4 regions of the Allorhizobium ampelinum S4 genome follow, and region 1 is predicted to be linked to each of the others. Evidence: predicted binding sites of a transcription regulator. Region 1 holds the regulator's gene; each other region holds the start of a gene.
The links. Region 1 encodes LexA, which represses DNA repair genes until DNA is damaged. Its sites were predicted from a motif close to TGTTCNNNNTGTGTTCNG; they were not measured.
Positions count from the first base shown of each region.

Region 2: ruvC (crossover junction endodeoxyribonuclease RuvC) is a predicted target of LexA. The motif match lies at 2,558-2,575, and genes of this name have one in related genera.
Region 3: AVI_RS08985 (ImuA family protein) is a predicted target of LexA. The motif match lies at 2,366-2,383, and genes of this name have one in related genera.
Region 4: AVI_RS11195 (ATP-dependent helicase) is a predicted target of LexA. The motif match lies at 2,092-2,109, and genes of this name have one in related genera.

Region 1 covers NC_011989.1:2,112,545-2,116,615, reverse strand. Annotated here, with positions in the region: gene AVI_RS10080 (ComEC/Rec2 family competence protein) at 1-2,365, shown strand, start outside; gene lexA (transcriptional repressor LexA) at 2,346-3,065, opposite strand; gene AVI_RS10070 (pseudouridine-5'-phosphate glycosidase) at 3,456-4,071, opposite strand, start outside.
Region 2 covers NC_011989.1:2,994,668-2,998,738, forward strand. Annotated here, with positions in the region: gene olsE (ornithine lipid hydroxylase OlsE) at 1-193, opposite strand, end outside; gene AVI_RS14265 (outer membrane protein) at 441-1,259, opposite strand; gene AVI_RS14270 (LLM class flavin-dependent oxidoreductase) at 1,397-2,413, opposite strand; gene ruvC (crossover junction endodeoxyribonuclease RuvC) at 2,619-3,128, shown strand; gene ruvA (Holliday junction branch migration protein RuvA) at 3,154-3,771, shown strand; gene AVI_RS14285 (AbrB/MazE/SpoVT family DNA-binding domain-containing protein) at 3,826-4,071, shown strand, end outside.
Region 3 covers NC_011989.1:1,885,395-1,889,465, forward strand. Annotated here, with positions in the region: gene AVI_RS08975 (error-prone DNA polymerase) at 1-120, opposite strand, end outside; gene AVI_RS08980 (Y-family DNA polymerase) at 117-1,628, opposite strand; gene AVI_RS08985 (ImuA family protein) at 1,549-2,301, opposite strand; gene gvpU (gas vesicle accessory protein GvpU) at 2,876-3,352, opposite strand.
Region 4 covers NC_011989.1:2,357,521-2,361,591, reverse strand. Annotated here, with positions in the region: gene AVI_RS11195 (ATP-dependent helicase) at 1-2,049, opposite strand, end outside; gene pstS (phosphate ABC transporter substrate-binding protein PstS) at 2,361-3,410, shown strand; gene pstC (phosphate ABC transporter permease subunit PstC) at 3,510-4,071, shown strand, end outside.

The DNA.
Region 1 (4,071 bases):
CGGCGACTGGATTGAGGGCAGGGCGCGGCTCTCCCCGCCGTCCGGACCGGCTTTGCCGGGCTTAAACGATTTTGCCTTTGCCTCCTATTTTGCGGGCACCGGCGCGATCGGCTATTTTTACCAGCCACCCAAGCCATTTCTGCCGGGACCAGAGATAGCGCCACCGGATTTTTGGGAGCGTGCCGGAATCAAGCTGGATGAAACGACACAGGAATTGCGCAATGGCATTTCTGATCGTATCAGGGCCATCGTGCCGGGCGATGCGGGCGCGTTTGCCGTGGCGATTGTGACCGGCGAGCGGCGCGGCCTTTCGGAGGAGGCCAATAACGATCTTCGCGTTTCCGGCCTTGCCCATATCATCTCGATTTCCGGTCTGCATATGGCACTGGCCGGTGGGCTGTTCTTCGTGGGGATCCGGCGCCTCTTGAGCCTTGTCCCTGGCATGGCGGAGGCCCGCTCGATCAAGAAGACTGCCGCAGCAGGGGCGATAGCCACCACGACCGGCTATTTTCTCATTTCCGGCTACGACATTGCCGCCCAGCGCGCGTATCTGATGATGGTTATCATGCTGTCGGCGGCTTTCTTCGACCGACCTGTGCTCAGCCTGCGCAATGCCGCGCTGGCGGCTATCCTTGTGATTCTCCTCTCGCCGTCCCAGGTCATGGGACCGAGCCTGCAAATGTCCTTTGCAGCCACCTTTGCCCTGATCGCCGGATTCGACCTTTGGCGCCAACGCCCAAGAATGCCTCCCATCCTGCCGGCGATCCCGGCGCTGACAGTGCTGAAGCCGTTGATGACGCTGGTCAGCGGCATTCTGATGACCTCTGCACTTGGCGGTTTTTCCACAGCGATGTTTTCAGCGGCGCATTTCCACCGGGTCGGATTGCATGGGTTGGAGGCAAATCTCCTGGCGGCTCCCCTTATGTCGATGCTTGTCATGCCAGCGGCGATGATCGGCGTGCTGCTCATGCCGTTCGGTCTGGACCAATGGCCGATCCAGTTGATGGGGCTTGGCCTTGAGGGCGTATTGATGATTGCCAGCAAGGTCGCGAGCTGGGGTAATGGCTTCACCTTCGGCCGGTTCGAGTGGTGGTTTCTGCCGGTCTCGGCAACCGGCCTGCTGATACTGACCCTGATGAAGACGCGGCTGCGGCTGATTGGCGTGGCGATGATGCTGACGGCGTTTGGCTATGAGGCGATAAAAACCGATCCGCCACTGCCCGATCTCGCCATATCCGAAGATGGCCAACTGTTCGCTCTCTTTCGGACCGACGACCGCCATCTCTTGACCATCGCCACCAACAAGAAGCGTCCGCCGAGTTTCATTTTCAACCAATGGCGCTCAGTGCTCGACATTGCCGATCCGATTGCGCCTGAAATATTGCCCAAGCTGGCAGCTGTTGAGATCGAGACAGGCCAACAGGGCGCGGGGAAAGGCGAGGACAAGGCGCGGGAAACAACGCGGGCCGGAAAAACAAAGACGGGGGGCCAAAAAGTCAAGGGAAGAGAGCCAGTAGAGCCGCAACAGGCGATGGCGGAGATGACGACGGCAAAGGAGAAGGCCGATAAAAAACCTGATCTTTTCCATTGCCGCACCGATGCCTTTTGCCTCGCGAGGCTCAGCAATGGTTGGACCGTCAGCCTGGTGCAGAACCGCGACTACAACCAGGCCGCTTGCGCCCTGTCCGACCTGATCGTTTCGACTGAGGCCGGCCGTGATGCCGAATGTAAGGCGCCGATAGCATCCACTATTCCCTCAGAAAAAAACGAAACCACCGTTACCCGGGAGCCTGCGGAAGACGCGACTGGGGCGGACGTTGAAATTGAACGGATCATGGCCGATGGTGACATGCTGCCATCTGACAACAGCAGCCCGTCCGTTCGCTCCCAAACGATCAGCCGAACGCAAGCGGGAGACATTTCTGCAGCCAGTGTAACGACGGTACCGGGGAAGGGTGTTGCAGTGCCCACAGATAGCCAAGTGAAGGGCGGCGCCTCAAACTCAGACCAGAATTCCCCGTCCCTAATAGAAGCGGGCGAACCTCTCGCCTTCTTGCAAACCGAGAAGGCCGCTAACGCTGGACCGATGCTGTCACGTCCCCCGAAAGTCCTGACCCGTAACGATCTGCGACGGTTCGGTGCAATGGAGATCACGCTTGGTGATCCCGCCACCCGAACGCTGCATATCGTTACGGCATTTCAAAATCAGTATCGGCCCTGGACCCGCCATCGTTATTTCGACTGGCGCAGCAATCGCTATGATCGACCGAATGGTACGGCCCACGCCAATGTTCCATCTGCTGCCAGCGACGACGTCCAGTCAGGCGCTGGAGATGTCAGTGAGCTTAGTGATAGCGACGAATAAGACCGACAAGCTTGCCCTGGATTTTTACCCGGTCCGGTCCGAAAATCCGGGTCTCATAGGCCGGATTGGCAGCTTCCAGCGCGATGGACGCCCCACGGCGGCGGAAGCGTTTCAACGTGGCTTCCTCATCGTCTACCAGAGCAACGACGATATCGCCCGGATTGGCGGTGGTGGCGTTGCGGATGATCACCGTGTCGCCATCGAGAATGCCAGCTTCGATCATCGAATCGCCTTTGACCTCAAGGGCGTAATGTTCGCCGCTGCCCAGCATTTCCATCGGCACGGAAATGTCATGGGTGTTGTTCTGGATAGCGGAGATCGGCACGCCTGCCGCGATACGGCCCATGACAGGTATGGATGAGGAATTGCGTACTTCCTCGACCTGTTTGGCCGGAGCGGATGGAACTGCCTGCAACTTGCCTCGGCTGCCTTCAATGACGGATGGCGAAAATCCTGTACGTCGGGGCGGTATGCTGGAGGTCATGGCCTCTGGCAGCTTGATAACTTCCAGCGCTCGTGCACGGTTTGGCAAGCGACGGATGAAACCGCGCTCTTCCAAAGCGGTGATCAGCCGGTGAATGCCGGATTTTGAGGCGAGGTCCAGGGCATCCTTCATCTCATCGAAGGAGGGCGGCACCCCAGACTCCTTCATGCGCTCGTGTATAAACAGCAAAAGTTCCTGTTGCTTGCGAGTCAGCATTGGGACCTACCCTTTGAATTATGAAACAAATACAGAACATACGCTATCTGTTCCAGTTGTGTTCCGCAAGTCCTTCTTGCAAATTTCCTTCGATGACGCGGCGAGAGACGGCGTTGAAGAGGAGACGAACGAGAAGCATCCTTTAAATACGGGAGGCTGAGAGGCTCCTATAGAAACAGAAAGCCTTTGCTTTATTGTCCTGACGACTGTCGGTTGGGAATGGGCAGAAAGATAGAGAAAATCGATACTATCGAAGACGTGAAATTGCGGAATGAAAGTTGGTAGCAAGTTGTTTCAGTGCGGATGGCCAACGATAAATCGACAACAATAATCTGCCGCAGTGTCTGATCGGGGACATTATCACCCCCGATCCATTTTGATATCAGTGGCTTACAGCATCGCGACGGCAATTTCCGCGGCAAGACGCGCGTTGTTTTCCACCAACGCGATATTGGTGGTCAGGCTGCGGCCGTCGGTGAGGTGATAGATTGCGTCGAGCAGGAAAGGCGTGACGGCTTTGCCAGTGATTTCCTCGCGTTCAGCCGCGGCCAGCGCCCGGCCAATATAGATTTCCATCTCCTCGCGCGCGATTTCCTCTGCTTCCGGCACGGGATTGGCGATCAACATGCCGCCATCAATGCCCAATTGGTCGCGTACCTTCTGGAAATTGGCAATTGCTGCGGGGCTTTCCAGTTTAAGTGGGCTTTTCAAGCCCGATTCCCGCGACCAGAAGGCTGGAAATTCGTCGCTGTCGTAAGTCACGACAGGTACGCCACGGGTTTCCAGGACTTCCAATGTCTTGGGAATATCAAGAATAGCTTTTGCTCCGGCGCAGACGACGATGACAGGGGTGCGGGCCAGTTCTTCCAGGTCCGCTGAAATGTCAAAGCTTTCTTCTGCGCCACGATGCACGCCGCCGATGCCGCCGGTGGCAAAAACCGAGATATTGGCGCGGGCGGCAGCGATCATCGTCGCGGCTACCGTGGTAGCGCCGGTGCGGCGTTCG
Region 2 (4,071 bases), 880 kb from region 1:
TCTCGCCATCGCCTTCCAGCCAGGTCAGCTCATAGGGCAGGAACCGCTCGCTGAGCGCCAGAAGACCGAAAGCACAGAGATAGACGGCGACGAAGCCAAGCAGCGGATGAGAACTGGAAAAAGCGAAATAGGAGCCTGTCAGGCCGAACACGAACACGCCCGGCCAGACCAGGAAGGAAGCGAGTATTTTCATTTTGACCGTTCAAAAAGATTGACAGTGGTGATGTAAATCCGGGCAGAAAAGCCCATTGACGGACGAGATCCTTCGCCAAGCAGCCGTTCCTGTGCTGTTAGCTTTATGGGACAGTGCTGGAAATGCAAGGGGGCAGACAGTTATGAAAAACAACAAAATGCCGTGCGTCCTTTCGAACGCACGGCGCTTTTTCAAAATCGAGCCGGTCCTATCCAGACCAGCAGGCATTCGCAAGCGGTAAGCCCGATCACTTATACACGAGAGGTGGCGGCTCATAGGCGACCGGCGTCGGGCAGCCACCAAACTGATAGCGGGCGCCGACATGCAGGTCGTGGCTGTAAAAGCCCTTGTCACTGCCGGGACCGCCATTGGCCTTGTAGCCGAACATGCTGCCACCCGTCGTCTGGCGGAAGCGGTAGCCGATATCGGCTTTCCAGTCGCAGGTGAGATCGATGGAGGTGCCAAACATCAGCTGATAGGCAAAGCGCCAGCTACCCCGGCCCCCATGTTCTTCGCTGCCATCGCAACCACTGCCGTCATCGGCGCAGGAGGTGTTTTTCAGCTTGTCCCACTTGACGTAGGACCCGCCGATACCGGCGCCGACATAGGGCGTGAACGAGGCATAGGTGCCGAGATCCACATAGGCATTGGCCATCAGCGTATAGGCCTGCAAGGAGGACAGATCACGCGAAGTACAGGCGCTTGAGACACCGCAGGACCCACGGGTGGAGCCGGTGAAATCCGACTTGCCGAGATAGTCGAAGGTTACATCGGTGCGCAGATGACTGTTGATCTGGTATCCGACACCGGCGCCCAGCGTATAGCTGTTATCGAGATCATGCCGGTCGAAACTGGCCTGATTGGCATTCGAGCCCTGATAGAATTTCGCACCACGCAACTGGTTGAAGGAATAGCCGATATCGCCACGCAGATACCAGCCGGACGTATCGGCAACCCTCACTTCGGGAGCGTCCTGCGGCGGCGGTTCTGGCTGATAGACGTCGGCGGCGCTTACCGGACCGGCCAGAATGCCGGCGGCAAACAATGCCAATAGATGTCTTTTCATGAGAAAGGCCCCAAAATCAAAGGATGACGGGGCCACGCCCCAGGTTTCAACCCTGGATAATGAAGGGCAAAGGTTAAGACCTCATTAAGCCTGTTGCTTAACCATGCCGCGATCGCATTTAGGCCTCTACCACGCCGTCACGCCGCTTCGCATGCCTGACGCTGCAGATCGGCAAACAGCCGGACCGATGTCAACCGTGCCTCGATATCGTGGATCGGCATGGAGACGATCACTTCATCAGCGCCGGTATTTTTCAGAAAGCGAGATAGCTTTTCAGCCGCTGTCGCCGGGCCGCCGACCACAGCATGTTGCAGCGTATGCTCGACGCCAAAGCGCTCCATTTCGCTCCACAGACCCTCCATGGTCTCTACCGGGCGAGGAAACTGGCTGCGCACATTACGCCGCAGGTTGATGAATTGCTGCTGGGCGGAGGTAAACAGGCGTCGCGCCTCCTGATCCGTCTCGGCGACCGCGCCCATCACGCCGACGATCATATAGGGCTTATCGAGGGCCTCGGATGGCTGGAAGCGGTCGCGGTAGATCGAAATCGCCTCGAACAGTTGATCGGGGGCAAAATGCGATGCAAAGGCATAGGGAAGACCCAGCGCTGCCGCCAGATGGGCGCTATAGAGGCTGGAACCCAGCAACCACACAGCCACATCGCTATTCACACCGGGCACCGCCATCAGGCTGCCATCGCCAACCGGTGGCCCCAGCAGCAATTGCAGCTCCTGGATATCCTGGGGGAAGTTATCCACGCCCGCCTCCATATTGCGGCGCAAGGCGCGGGCTGTGCGCATATCGGTGCCGGGCGCCCGTCCGAGACCCAGATCGACCCGGCCCGGAAACAGCGCCGCGAGCGTGCCGAATTGCTCAGCAATCACCATAGGCGCATGATTGGGCAGCATGATGCCCCCGGAGCCAATGCGAATCCGCTTGGTCGCCGCCCCGACATGGGCAATGACAATAGAGGTCGCCGCGCTGGCAATGCCCGGCATGCCGTGATGCTCGGCCAGCCAGAACCGCGTATAACCATGCTCTTCAGCCGCAACGGCCATGCGCCGCGAGGCCGAAAGCGCATCCGACACGCTCTGCCCTTCAGCGATGGGCGACAGGTCCAGAATGGAAATCGGCACGGTTTTTCCAGATGTCATAAAGCGCGCTCCAGATGAGAGGATATGACTTTATTTATGTACTTCTGGCGCCGATACCAGAGGCGGTGAGAGGAAAGACACGATCACATCTTTGCGGGGCAGGCTTTGAGAATACGAGCAAATCGACTCCCAATCCACAGCAAATGTTTTTGTTTTGTTCACTTTTTGCTGGCACATCTGGCGCGAAAAGGATTAGGATTTTTCCATGACAAGCGCGATTCGCATTATCGGTATCGATCCTGGCCTGCGCCGCACCGGCTGGGGGGTTATCGAGACATTGGGCAATTCATTGCGCTTCATCGCATCGGGTACAGTCATGTCTGATGGCGACATGGATCTGGCCTCTAGACTGTGCCAGTTGCATGATGGGCTGGCCGATGTGGTGCATCTCCACCAGCCGGATGAAGCAGCGGTTGAACAGACCTTCGTCAACAAGGATGCCGTCGCGACACTGAAGCTCGGCCAGGCCCGTGGCATCGCCATGCTGGTACCTGCCCGCGCCGGTTTGCCGGTTGCGGAATATGCCCCGAATGCGGTGAAGAAATCGGTGATCGGCGTCGGCCATGGCGATAAGCAGCAGATCCATATGATGCTGAAGATCCTGATGCCGAAGGCCGAATTCAAGGGCAATGATGCGGCCGATGCCTTGGCCATCGCCATCTGTCACGCCCATAATCGCGGCGGTGAGCGGATGCGCCGGGCGCTGGCGGGATAATCACTCTTTTCATTGGATATGGCATATGATTGGCAAGCTCAAAGGCACCATTGACGAGATCGGCGACGACCATGTGCTGGTTGATGTGCACGGCGTCTGTTACGTCGCGCATTGTTCGTCCCGCACCCTGGCGCGGCTGGGGTCTCCCGGTGAAGCCATCGTGCTGTTCATCGAGACCTATGTGCGCGAAGACCAGCTGAAATTGTTCGGCTTCATGAGCGCGCTGGAGCGGGAATGGTTCAATCTCCTGCAAAGCGTGCAGGGCGTCGGTGCCAAGGTGGCGCTGGCGATTTTGGCCACCCTCACCCCTTCCGAACTGGCCAATGCCATTGCTCTCCAGGACAAACCCGCCATTGCCAGAGCCCCCGGCGTCGGCCCGAAAGTGGCGCTGCGTCTTGTCACCGAATTGAAGAACAAGGCTCCGGCCTTCACCGGGGATGCGGGAAGCGCCATCGGCCTCAAGCAGGAACTGGGTGAAGGGGTTGCCTCCGCCCCGGTTTCCGACGCAGTGTCAGCCTTGACCAATCTCGGCTATTCCCGCGACCAGGCCGCCAATGCCATCGCCGCCGCCTTGAAAAATGGCGGTGAAGGCGCCGACAGTGCCAAGCTGATCCGGCTGGGTTTGAAGGAGCTGTCGCGGTGATTTCCTTGCTTTTGGCAGGATTCCTTACTATTGTGAAAAAGTAAGGAGATCGATATGGCGATTTACGACAGTACTATCACGTCGAAGGGACAGACGACGATTCCGGCTGAAATCCGGGATATGTTGGGTTTGAAGCCCGGCGACAAGGTCCGTTATGTCACTCAGGGAAATCGGGTCTACCTGCGTGTCAAAAATGGTAATGCCATGCAGCTTGCGGGATTGCTGCACGATCCGTCCCGCCCGCCGATGTCTCTGGAAGAGATGGATGCGGCCATAGGCGAATCGCTCGCAGAAGACGAC
Region 3 (4,071 bases), 230 kb from region 1:
ATCAACAACACCGATGGCATCGATGCCGAGGCTCTTTGCTGTCTCAAACAGCTCTATCGCGCTGCTGGCACCGCGCAGGAACGAGAAATGGGTGGTGACCTGAAGCTCGGCATATCTCATGCAAATATCCCCTGGACGAACCATTTGTGCGAGCCGGTCTCGCCATCCACACCGTCTCCTGACCGGAACACCCACAGACGCTCGCCGGCTTCATCCTCGATGATGAAATAATCCCGCACTGCTGCCCATTCGGATGTACGCTGCCACCACTCGCCAAATATCCGCTCGGGCCCATCGGCGCGCTTCACTTTTCGCCGCTTGCCCCGCCATGTGACGGAAACGGGTGGATGGTCGGGCATCAGCGCGATGACCTCGACCAGCTCTGGATGCGTAAGCAAGCGCACCGGTCGCGGCCAATGATGCGACCATGATACCGTGACATCTTCGGCCACGGCCGCGATACGCTGAACGCTACGCTCCGGAACATCGGAGGCGACAGGTGCGAAGCGATAGACCCGTTGTCCACGATTGCCGAAGAGGTCGATGAGCGGCGTGATATCCGCGCGCTCTTCCTCAACGAGACCAGACGATCTCTGCGTCTCCTCAAGAGGTTCCGCCATGATCGCCACCAGGGTCAGTTTTTCGATGCCAAAGCCCGGGTCAATCTTTTCCGTCCGGTCCCTGAACAGCTTCGTCAACCAGGCCACATCGCGTGCCGCCTTTGCAGTGCCCACCCGTAGAGCCTGGGCGGTATTATCCACCCTTTGGACGATAAGATCGAGCCTGCGAACACCCAGGCCTTGTCTGTGAAGTTCATTACAGAGCTCCCCAACCAGTCGACCGACATATTTGTTGATCGTTTCGGCAGCCCCGATCGGTTCCTGGAACGCGCGGCTGACCTCAATTCGTTCCGGGCTGCGAATAGGGTCGATCGGCTCGTTGAGGCGGCCGAAAATCTGATCCAGACGGCGCGCGATGTCTGGACCGAAACGCAGTGTCAGCGGCGCGCGCGGTGTCGCAGAAAGCTCACCGATGGTTCGAAAGCCGAGGGTCCTCAGGTCATTCACGGTTTTTTTGGGCAGCCTCAGCAATGACACTGGTAAGCGCTGGACGGCGTGGGCGGTTTCGCTGCGGGGCACGATCATCACTTCCTGGCTGATGGCTCGTGCGCAGGCATGCGCGGCACCCCAGGTATCCGCGATGGCAATACGCACCGTCAGCCCCCTGCCGCGAAAACGATTAGCGATGCCGGTCAGCATCGCAAGCTCTCCGCCCTGCAGATGATCGGCACCATCGGTATCCATGACGATACCATTTGGAGCATCGATGGCGACAATCGGCGAATATTGAGCGAGTACCCATAATGTAATGCGTTCAAGAGCCAAAGCGTCTGCCGCCGGATCGGCATCGATCATCAGAAGCCTCTGGAACAGGGCCTGGGCCTTTGCGGCCTGCATTCCAACACGCACGCCGGCCTTTTTGGCTGCCGCATCTACCGCAGACACCCATCGTTTTGAGCCGGTCCTGGCGATCATGGCGGTCGCTTGCTCAACCGGAATGGTGGGATCGGCGCGACGAATGCGATCCGTCGGCAGATCTGGAAGGTAGATCGATACGACCCTGGTCATCACACGCTCCAACGATAAACTCAGCACACTCGCCTGCACGCGATCTCATCAGTTCCAGCAACCAGGTTGCCCGCCCCACACCGGGCACGGGCAATTCCTGCGATGGCAACACGCTGACCCTCCACCGGGTGGTCGATGCGGTCGGTTGGCCATAGTCATTGGCTTCTGTCTGTCGTCGCCATCTGCGAACAACGAGCGCCAATGTTCCCTTCTTTTCGGCAGCAAGCTGAAGGCGTCTGCTTGCCAGCATCGGCAGCCGGACCAGTTCGCCAACAACGGCACCAAGGCCACCATAAGACAGCGCCTCTTCCATGGAGGCGAGGACGTCCTTTTCCGTGTCTCCCTCTACAAATATGACGCGATTTGCATCGAGACCGACCTGGGCCAGTGCCGGAAAGAACAGATCCGGCCGCGTCAGGCACCAGACGATCTTTCCTTTCGTTCTCGTTGCAATCCCGGCTGCAAACAGGGCAGCGGCGGCTCCATCGACCGTGTCGGCGCCACCGCCCGCAAACTCATGCAGTGCGCCGCGAGCAAGACCACCTCCCGGCAGCATGGCATCGATCTCATCCAGGCCGAACGGCAAAGACCCAGACGGCTTCGAAAAGCCTCCTTCAAGAGAAGTAATCCGATCGCGAAGATCGGCTATGACGTGCTCGCGCGTAGCCGTCATCGTTCACGTAATCCTCTCGGTCCGTGGTGCCCATTGGAACGGTATCATGCCGTTTGAATATTTAAGTTCATGTTTTGTTCCTACGCAAGAAAAGAGTCAAGTGGCTATAAACTTCGAACTTTCTCCCGTTTTTTAGCAAAAAGAAGATTCGCAAATCGAATCATCGGACTAGATGGTGATCCAGCCAAGTGACGTTTTTGAGAAAATTGTTTCGCCAGAGCACGGCCATCATAGGAACACTCTGTGGAAAAGAGGGCGCTACAGCAAAAGAGCGCAGTCGACTATTCTAAAGGAGATTGGATTTGTCGACAACCTTACGCCGGACGCGGTGGCAGGCAGGCAGTCGTGGTGCTCGAGAAGCTGGGCAACGCTCGCCAGCAACTGGGGGAGCGGCCTAAACGTGCGAGAAGCCGCCGCCCGCATGAAAATTGGCAAACCTCGAACTACCAAGCACTGAGATATCAACCGCATCGAAGGTCAAGCTCACGTATGCTCCGTATGCGTTCTCAAAATTCGGACGGACCCACCACTTTCGTGTCGTGACGGCTCTACGTTCGGCGGAAAGGTGGTGCCACTACGGCCTAGTTGTTGGTGAAAAATTGCCAATAATGAAGCCATCAACGGATGATAGCTTACCTCGCCAGAGAACTCCCTGATTTTCTGGAAGTGGGGCTTGGCCCGGGGCATAAAATCGCGCGTTCATCAAATGAACGTAGCCGATGGGCGCAGGTTGCCAATCCTCAGAAGCACCCTCAGGCTGCTCATATATTGCCGTGTACTCCTTCCAAGCATTACCGAGGAAATCTGAAATATCATTCGGGGCCTGCGAAGAAATCTTCATCAGTTTAGAAAGTTCCTCGAAATATTTTTTGCCACCGACGAGCATTCCAGAAACGATCACACCCTTGACAGTTAATGTGACACCAATTTCGATCCCATGAGAGACAATATTCTCGATCGTAGTTCGAAGAAACCAATCTGTAGCATCGATAATTTCTACCGGCTGCACTCTTTGCTCTACACCGTCTTTAATGTTTACCTCGTCTGCCATGATGTGCCTCCTCGACTTTTGGTAAGAACATATCAGACATCCAAGTCGCTGAAAATTAGCCGTTACTAAAAAAAATCCAAATGTACTAAATTTTGGTAGTTGGCTGAATAATAAAGAAAATATCAAGGGCACTTTAAAATTAACTTGGTTTCGATCACGCCACTCTGCCCAGACTCGGATCACGAAGTCGGCGGGAAGTCTGTCCGCACTTACCTGAAAATTGCCCGTCGTGGAGATCGCCAGCCGCGTAGGCACACCAACTGCCTGCACAGTCAACAGCAGATCGTCGATATGCCAGCCCAAAATTAAGGTTTGGGCCTGTACCTGCGTGACAACTCTGCCGGAACATGCCCACGCGCTTGCTACGGAAACCTTTTGCAGCATTCTGCAAAAGGGGTTGGCGTACGGGGGATACTCTACCTCGATAGTCACGGCCAAACGACGGAAGGAAGCCCGTCACACGGTTCTGTTTCGTTAGTGCGAAGGAAAAAACGCGCAGTCGGGGGCCTGCATTTCCTGCAGATTATGATGAAGGGTTATCGCGCCTTCTTTGGAAAGTGGGTCCGTTGGCTACAAGACGCGACTGAAAAACCTCTCCCCAAAAGACCCAAACATGGATTGCCACAGGAAGCGCCTGTCGGATTGTGCCAAGAAAACCTTGCGCGCGCAGACGGATCGATGAAGCAGTTTGAAAAGTGCATTCGAACGGAACGGTCTAT
Region 4 (4,071 bases), 240 kb from region 1:
CCACAGGTGGCAGCGGCGCTTGGCCCGCGTCAGGCCGACATAGGCCAGCCGCCGTTCTTCCTCCAGCGCGGCGCGTCCGCCTTCGTCCAGTGCGCGCTGATGCGGAAATAGGCCTTCTTCCCAGCCGGGCAGGAACACGGTCTCAAATTCCAGCCCCTTGGCGGAATGCAGCGTCATGATCGATACGGCGTCGAGATTTTCGTTGGTCTCGGCATCCATCACCAGCGAGACATGCTCCATGAAGCTGCGCATGCTCTCGAAGGCTTCCATCGAGCGGATCAGTTCCTTCAGGTTTTCCAGCCGCCCTGGTGCTTCCGCCGATTTGTCGTTTTGCCACATGGCGGTATAGCCGCTCTCGTCGAGGATCTGTTCGGCAAGCTCGGTATGCGGCGTGTTTTCCAGCAGATCCTGCCAGCGGCGGAAATCCGTCACCACGTCAAACAGCGCCTTGCGCGCCTTCGGCTTCAGCTCATCGGTCTCGATGATGTCGGAGGCCGCTGCCAGCATCGGAATATCTCGTTTGCGGGCATAGTCATGCAGGGTGCGCACCGTAGTGTCGCCCAGACCGCGCTTTGGCGTATTGACGATCCGCTCGAAGGCCAGGTCGTCAGCGGGCTGGCAGACCATGCGGAAATAGGCCATGGCATCGCGGATTTCCAATCGCTCGTAAAAGCGCGGGCCGCCGATAACCCGATAGTTCAGCCCAAGCGTCACGAACCGGTCTTCAAACTCGCGCATCTGGAAGGAGGCGCGCACCAGAATGGCCATGTCGTTGAGCTTATGCTGGTTGCGTTGCAGCTGTTCTATTTCCTCGCCAACCGCGCGGGCTTCCTCCTCGGAATCCCAGGCGGCATGCACCACGACTTTTTCGTCGTTCGGATCGACCCGGTCGGTAAACAGCGTCTTACCCAGACGACCCTCGTTATGGGCAATCAGAAAACCGGCAGCGCCAAGAATATGCTCCGTCGAGCGGTAATTCCGCTCCAGTTTGATGACTTTCGCGCCCGGAAAATCCTTCTCGAAGCGCAGGATATTGTCCACTTCGGCCCCACGCCAGCCATAGATCGACTGATCGTCGTCGCCAACGCAGCAAATATTCACTGTGCCGTTTGTGACCTTGCCGTCAGCGGTTTTTGTGCTTGGCCGCTGCGCCAACAGCCGCAACCACATATATTGCGCCGTGTTGGTGTCCTGATATTCATCCACCAGAATATAGCGAAAGCGCTGGTGATAGTCCTTCAGCACATCCGGATTGGCGCGGAACATCCGGATCGGGTGCAGGAGAAGATCGCCGAAATCGCAGGCATTCAGGCTTTTCAGCCGAGCCTGGTAGGCGGCGTAAAGCTCGCGGCCCTTGCCATTGCCAAAGGCACGGGCGTCGCCCTCGGGGATCTGCGCGGGGTCGAGGCCCTTGTTTTTCCAGCCGTCGATCATTCCGGCAAACATCTTGGCGGGCCAGCGTTTGTCGTCCAACCCTTCGGCCTGGATGATCTGCTTGATCAGCCGCACCACGTCATCGGTATCGAGAATAGTGAAATCTGAGGTCAGGCCGACCAGTTCGGCATGGCGGCGCAAGAGCTTGACGCCGATGGAGTGGAATGTGCCAAGCCAGGGCATGCCTTCGACTGCACCGCCAACCAGAACGCCGACGCGCTCTTTCATCTCGCGGGCCGCCTTGTTGGTGAAGGTGACGGAGAGGATTTGGCTGGGGAAAGCGCGGCCGGTGGCCAGAATATGGGCGATACGGGTGGTCAACACTCGCGTCTTACCGGTGCCGGCACCCGCCAGCACCAGAACCGGACCATCCAGGGTTTCGACTGCTTCACGCTGTTCCGGGTTGAGGCCTGCGAGGTAATCTGGATTGCGGTTCTGGTCGCGCGCGGCCATGGCACGCGCCGCGATGCCCAATCCGCCCCCAGCTTTGGTGCTTGCCGCAGGGCTGCTCTCCTGTTGGGGCGCAGGCGCATCCGTGGCTTTCGCTCCTTTTGCGGAGGTCCGGGGTGCAGGCTCTTCGTCAAAGAAGGGAATATCGTCAAAACCGTTGCTCATGCCCTTCAATGTAGTGATTCTACCTCGAAAGGCCAGTGAAAACGTTCTTGTTTCATTCCAATCCCGGCAGCGGGACGGTGAATTGAGAAAAAAACAGGCGGAAAGAGGGGAAGGGAAACCTGATTGCAAATGGAAGGAAAATCACGCCAACTTTACGCTTATGGGCCTGAAAATCACAGCCGCGTGATGCCACTCGCTGGCCGGAATTTTGTCACGAAAGCTTCATGGAAGCGACTTAGGCCAATGCCAGTGTCGCTCGAAAAGCCGCTGGGGCTTTGAGAGATTGCTCGACGAACACGGGGATTATTCCGATGACTTTCATGAAAAAGATCGCCACGGGTGCGGCGCTTGCCGCCTTTTCGGTCGCCTTTACCGGTGCGGCTTTTGCTGCCGACATTTCCGGTGCCGGTTCCAGCTTCATCTACCCTGTGTTTTCCAAATGGGGTGAAGCCTACAAAGCCAAGACCGGCATCAGCCTGAATTACCAGTCCATCGGTTCGGGCGGCGGCATCAAGCAGGTTGAAGCCAAGACCGTGACCTTCGGCGCTACCGACAAGCCGCTGAGCGACGAAGAACTCACCAAGAACGGCCTGACCCAGTTTCCGATGGTGATGGGCGGCATCGTGCCAATGTACAATATCGAAGGCGTGAAGCCGGGCGAACTGGTGCTGGATGGCAAGGCGCTCGAAGGCATCTATATGGGCACGATCACCAAGTGGAACGACCCAGTGATTGCCGCTCTCAACAAGAGCGTCAAGCTGCCCGACCAAGCCATTGTCGTCGTACACCGCGCCGATGGTTCCGGCACCACCTTCAATTTCACCGATTACCTCAGCAAGGTTTCCGCTGATTGGAAGAGCAAGATCGGCTCCGACACCGCTGTTGAGTGGCCGGTCGGCATCGGCGCCAAGGGCTCTGAAGGTGTTGCCAACACGGTCAAGCAGACCGCTGGCGCCATCGGCTATAATGAATATGCCTATGTGATCCAGAATAAGCTCGGCTATGCCAAGATGAAGAATGACGCGGGCAAGGTGGTCGAGCCTTCGCTGGACAGCTTTGCCGCTGCCGCTGCCAATGCCGATTGGGCCGGTGCCAAGAATTTCAACGTCGTCATCACCAATCAGCCCGGCGAAAAGAGCTGGCCGATTGCTGCGTCCACCTGGGTGCTGATCCATAAGGACCCTGCCGACAAGGACGCGACCGAAGCCGCCCTGAAGTTCTTCGCCTGGGCCTACAAGGATGGCACCGGCGAAGCCAAGGCGCTGGAATATGTGGCTATTCCGAAGCCGGTGGTGAAGCTGATCGAAAACTCCTGGGACAGCATCCAGAAGGACGGCAAGCCGGTCTTCAAGGCGATGTAATTGCCACTCGTCTTTCTTCTACAACAACAGCGGACGGTCATCGCCCGCTGTTTGCATATTTGAACCACTCCGCTGCCTTGTCCCTTCGGAAAGCCCTGCATGACTGTCATCCATCAACCGACCATGAGCGAGGAAGAGGCAAGAACCGCTGCCGCCAAGCGGGTGCGCTTTGCCGATGCATTGTTCATCCGCGCCACCTGGCTTTGCGCCATGCTGGTTATGGTCGCATTGCTCGGGGTGTTTCTGTCACTGCTGATCGAATCCCTGCCGACCTGGCGGGAATTCGGCATATCCTTTCTGTGGAACGAACGTTGGAGCCCGGCCAAGGACATTTACGGGGCAGCCGCTCCGATTTACGGCACGTTGATTACCTCGGTCATCGGGCTTGTTATTGGCGTTCCCGTCAGTTTCGGCATCGCCATCTTTCTCACCGAAATGTGCCCGCCGCTGCTGCAACGGCCCATCGGCACGGCCATCGAGCTTCTGGCGGGTATTCCCAGCATTATTTACGGGCTCTGGGGCTTCTTCGTGCTGGCGCCGGTCATGCAATCCGTGGTGCAGCCCGCTTTGATCGCCACATTCGGAAATGTGCCTGTTCTCGGCCTGCTGTTTAGCGGCGCACCCTATGGCATCGGTCTTCTGACGGCGGGGATCGTGCTGG